2 regions of the Streptomyces sp. NPDC090994 genome follow, and region 1 is predicted to be linked to the other one. Evidence: riboswitches for the same ligand, from Rfam matches in the RefSeq annotation. Region 1 holds a riboswitch; the other holds the start of a gene.
The links. Region 1 has a riboswitch for S-adenosylmethionine ahead of ACIQR3_RS08230 (aminotransferase class V-fold PLP-dependent enzyme). Riboswitches for the same ligand answer to the same signal wherever they lie in the genome.
Positions count from the first base shown of each region.

Region 1 (2,387 bases):
GCCTGGTCCGCGCGATGTACGAGCACGCCCATGTGATCCAGGTGCCCGGCGACACGGTCGACATCGTCGGCACCGGCGGCGACGGCGCCAAGACCGTCAACATCTCCACCATGTCGGCGATCGTCGTCGCCGGCACGGGCGCCAAGGTCGTCAAGCACGGCAGCCGCGCGGCCTCCTCGGCCTCCGGCGCCTCCGACGTCCTGGAGAAGCTCGGCGTCAATCTGGAGCTGACCCCGAAGCGGGTGGCCGAGGTCGCCGAGGAGGCGGGCATCACCTTCTGCTTCGCGGTGAAGTTCCACCCCGCGCTGCGCCACGTCGCCGCCGCCCGCGGCCAGCTCGGCATCCGCACGGTCTTCAACTTCCTCGGCCCGCTGACCAACCCGGCCAAGGTCCGCTCCCAGGCCATCGGCGTCGCCGACGCCCGGATGGCCCCGATCATCGCCGGGGTCTTCGCCGAGCGCGGCAACTCCGCGCTGGTCTTCCGCGGCGACGACGGCCTGGACGAGCTGACCACGACGGCCACCTCCCGGGTGTGGGTGGTGCGGGACGGCACGGTGACCGAGGAGGTCTTCGACCCGCGCGACGTCGGCATCGAGATCGTGCCGGTCGAGGCGCTGCGCGGCGCCGACGCCTCCTACAACGCGGACGTGGCCCGCCGGCTGCTGGGCGGCGAGCCGGGCCCCGTCCGGGACGCGGTGCTGCTCAACTCGGCGGCGGCCCTGGTGGCCCTGGAGCCCGGCGAGGGGCCGCTGACCGACCGCATCCGGGCCGGCATGGCACGGGCCGCCGAGTCGATCGACTCGGGGGCGGCCCGGCACGCCCTGGAGCGCTGGGTGGCCGCCAGCAACGCCTGACGGCGCCTGTGACGTCCGTCCCGTGATCCGGACACGGGTTGCGGGACGGCGATCACCTCACGTACGTTTTCGAACCAGGTCATGAGTGACAGTCATGAGGCCCCGGCCGACTGTCCGGCAACCCTCCGTCCGTGGCGGGGTGCCCCGGGTGAAGACCAGGCCGTGGACAGCAAGGTCCACGGCAAGCGCGGACCCCTCGCGTACCAGGGGTCCTGGGTCGTCCGAGGGAGTCTCCCGTGAATCAGCGAATGCGCTAGGGCCGCCGAGCCCCGCCTCCGCACCCCCCTTTCTTTCTCTTTCTTCGCCTCGCGCGTCGTACTCACGGGAGTCCGCCATGTCCGTGCCCACCGCTGTCCTCGCCCCGCTGCCCGTCCTCGGCCGGGACGTCACCGTGCCGCTCGTCACCGGTGGCGAGGTCACCTACGCCGCCCTCGACTACGCCGCCAGCGCCCCCGCGCTCCAGAGGGTCTGGGACGACGTGGCCGCCTACGCGCCGTACTACGGCAGCGTGCACCGGGGCGCCGGGTACCTGTCGCAGCTCTCCACCGACCTGTTCGAGAACGCCCGGCGGACCGTGCACGACTTCCTCGGCTGCCGGGACGACGACCAGGTGGTGTTCACCCGGTCCACCACCGACTCCCTGAACCTGCTGGCCGCCGCGCTGCCCGCCGGCTGCCGGGTCTTCGTCTTCGAGACCGAGCACCACGCCTCGCTGCTGCCCTGGCGCGACGCCGAGGTCACCTTCCTCGACGCCCCCCGCACCCCCGCGCAGGCCGTCGAGACCCTGGAGCGGGCCCTCGCCGACCGGGAGCCGTACGGCCCGGCCCTGGTCTGTGTCACCGGCGCCTCCAACGTCACCGGCGAGCTGTGGCCGGTGCGGGAGCTGGCCGCCGCCGCGCACGCGCACGGCGCCCGGATCGTCCTGGACGCCGCCCAGCTCGCCCCCCACCACCCGGTGAGCGTCCGCGACCTGGACGTCGACTGGGTCGCCTTCTCCGGGCACAAGCTGTACGCCCCCTTCGGCTCGGGCGTGCTGGCCGGCCGCGCCGACTGGCTGCGCGAGGCCGAGCCGTACCTCGCGGGCGGCGGCGCCAGCCGCAAGGTCGCCCGGCGCGCCGACGGGGGAGTGGACGTCGAGTGGCACGAGGGCGCCGCCCGGCACGAGGCCGGCTCGCCCAACGTCATCGGCGCCTACGCGATCGCCGCCGCCTGCAAGGCGCTCACCGAGGCCGGGTTCGAGGCGCTGGTGGCCCGGGAGGAGTACCTGATCGGCAAGGTGCGGGAAGGGCTCGCCGAGGTGCCCGAGGTGCGGGTGCTGTCACTGTTCGGGGACGACGCGCCGCGCGTCGGGGTGCTCTCCTTCGTCGTCGACGGCTGGAACAGCTCCCACTTCGCCGCCGCCCTCTCCGCCGAGTACGGCATCGGTGTGCGCGACGGCCTGTTCTGCGCCCACCCGCTGGTGCGCACCCTGCTCGGCAGCGACCCGGGCGGCCAGGGCGAGTGCGGCGCCCCCGAGGCGGCGCCCGGCGAGAA
Region 1 covers NZ_JBIVWS010000003.1:180,727-183,113, forward strand. The annotation lists gene trpD (anthranilate phosphoribosyltransferase) at 1-854, shown strand, start outside; SAM riboswitch class IV at 932-1,048, shown strand; gene ACIQR3_RS08230 (aminotransferase class V-fold PLP-dependent enzyme) at 1,189-2,387, shown strand, end outside.

Region 2 (2,387 bases), on a different contig from region 1:
ACGGTTGGAGGCCACCAGTACCTGAGCAGCACCGAAGGTTGAAGCCATACGCCTCAACCTAGCCCGGCCGCCACCAGCTCAAACGTACGTTCACGCCACCTTGCGCCGCGCGTACTCCGCGATCTCCAGCATCGGTGGCCGTTCCTCGGTGTCCACCGAGAAGGTGCGCGGCTCGAACCCGTCCTCGCCGCGCTCGAACTGGGTCAGCGACGGCCGGATCAGATGGCCGCGGGCCAGCCGCAGCTGGGCGGTGCGGTAGATCGCGGCGGACATCCGGCCCAGCGCCTGCCCGTCCTGGTGCCGGTGCTTGCGCACCCCGACGTCCACCTGGGCCAGCGCGTCGAGCCCCACCAGGTGCAGCGCGTCCACCAGCATCCCCAGCTCCACCCCGTACCCCACGGGGAACGGCAGCCGTTCGAGCAGCGAGCGGCGGGCCGCGTACTCGCCGCCCAGCGGCTGCACGAACCCGGCCAGCTGCGGCCAGTGCATGTTCAGCAGCGGCCGGGCCATCAGCTCGGTGACCCGGCCGCCCTGCCCGGCGGCGGAGCCCAGCGGACGGTCGTACATGGCCTTGACCAGGTGCACGTCCGGGTCGGTGAGCAGCGGACCGACGATGCCGGTGACGAAGTCGGACGAGAACTCCCTCAGGTCCGCGTCCACGAACGCCACGATGTCGCCGCCCGTCACCAGCAGCGACCGCCACAGCACCTCGCCCTTGCCGGGCACGGGCGCGACGCGCGGGAGGATCTCGTCGCGGTGCGCGACGCGGGCGCCGGCCGCCGCGGCCACCTTCGCGGTGGCGTCCGTCGACCCGGAGTCGACCACCACGATCTCGTCGACCAGCGGCACCTGGCACATCAGGTCGTGCCGGATCGCGGCGACGATGTCGCCGACCGTCTCCTCCTCGTTCAGCGCGGGAAGCACCACACTGACGGTCTGGCCCGTGCGCTGCTTGGCGGCCAGTATCTGGTGGAGCGGCCGGTCGGACACGGACCAGGAACGTGCGCTGAGCCAACGCTCGACTTCTTCCAGCACGGTCTGCGGCTCCTCCCTGTACGGACCACGCATCCCTTATGTGATCCATCTCGCGCATCGGACGACTATCTCAACTGTCCTGGCCGTCGGTTACAGTCTTGAACAACGCGGATGACCATCGCATGTCGGGGGTGGCCGCCGCTGACAACCACATACAGCTCATCCAGAGGGGCAGAGGGACACGGCCCGATGAAGCCCCGGCAACCCTCCAGTCGGCACTCGTGAAGAAGCGAGGCTCCCGGCTCGGGAAGGTGCCAAATCCGTCTCACGGCGAGATGCGTCGTGAGGAAGATGAGGAGAAAGGGCCTCGCCTCCATGGCTGTGCAGACTGCCGAAAGCACCACCACTCCCGCCGCCTCCGTCGATCTCGGCCCCGCCACGGCGCTCTCCTGCCGGGAATGCGGCCACCGCGTGCCCCTCGGCCCGGTCTTCGCCTGCGAGGAGTGTTTCGGCCCGCTGGAGATCGCTTACGACTTCTCGTCCTACGACACCGAGAAGCTCCGCGCGCGCATCGAGGCGGGCCCCACCAACATCTGGCGTTACGCGCCCCTCCTGCCCGTCCCCGCCGATGTCGCGGACAAGCCCAACATCAACCCGGGCTGGACCAAGCTCGTCAAGGCCGACCGCCTCGCCGCCGAGCTGGGCGTCACCGGCGGTCTGTACGTCAAGGACGACTCCGGCAACCCGACGCACTCCTTCAAGGACCGCGTCGTCGCCCAGGCCCTGGAGGCGGCCCGCGCCTTCGGCTTCACCACCCTCTCCTGCTCCTCCACCGGCAACCTGGCCGGCGCCGTCGGCGCCGCCGCCGCCCGCGCCGGCCTGCGCTCGTGCGTGTTCATCCCGCACGACCTGGAGCAGGGCAAGGTCGTCATGGCCGCGATCTACGGCGGCGAACTCGTCGGCATCGAGGGCAACTACGACGACGTCAACCGCTTCTGTTCCGAGCTGATCGGCGACCCGGCCGGCGAGGGCTGGGGCTTCGTCAACGTCAACCTGCGCCCGTACTACGCCGAGGGCTCCAAGACCCTGGCGTACGAGATCTGCGAGCAGCTCGGCTGGCGGCTGCCCGACCAGCTCGTCGTGCCCATCGCCTCCGGCTCCCAGCTCACGAAGATCGACAAGGGGCTGAAGGAGCTGATCCAGCTCGGCCTGGTCGAGGACAAGCCGTACAAGATCTTCGGCGCGCAGGCGGAAGGCTGCTCGCCGGTCTCCACCGCCTTCAAGGCCGGCCACGACGTGGTCCGCCCCCAGAAGCCGGACACCATCGCCAAGTCCCTCGCGATCGGCAACCCGGCCGACGGCCCCTACGTCCTCGACATCGCGCGCCGCACCGGCGGTGCGGTGGAGGACGT
Region 2 covers NZ_JBIVWS010000004.1:403,361-405,747, reverse strand. The annotation lists gene ACIQR3_RS12015 (trehalose-6-phosphate synthase) at 1-48, opposite strand, end outside; gene ACIQR3_RS12010 (glucosyl-3-phosphoglycerate synthase) at 91-1,035, opposite strand; SAM riboswitch class I at 1,192-1,333, shown strand; gene thrC (threonine synthase) at 1,351-2,387, shown strand, end outside.
Region 2: another riboswitch for S-adenosylmethionine. It lies ahead of thrC (threonine synthase); the one in region 1 lies ahead of ACIQR3_RS08230 (aminotransferase class V-fold PLP-dependent enzyme).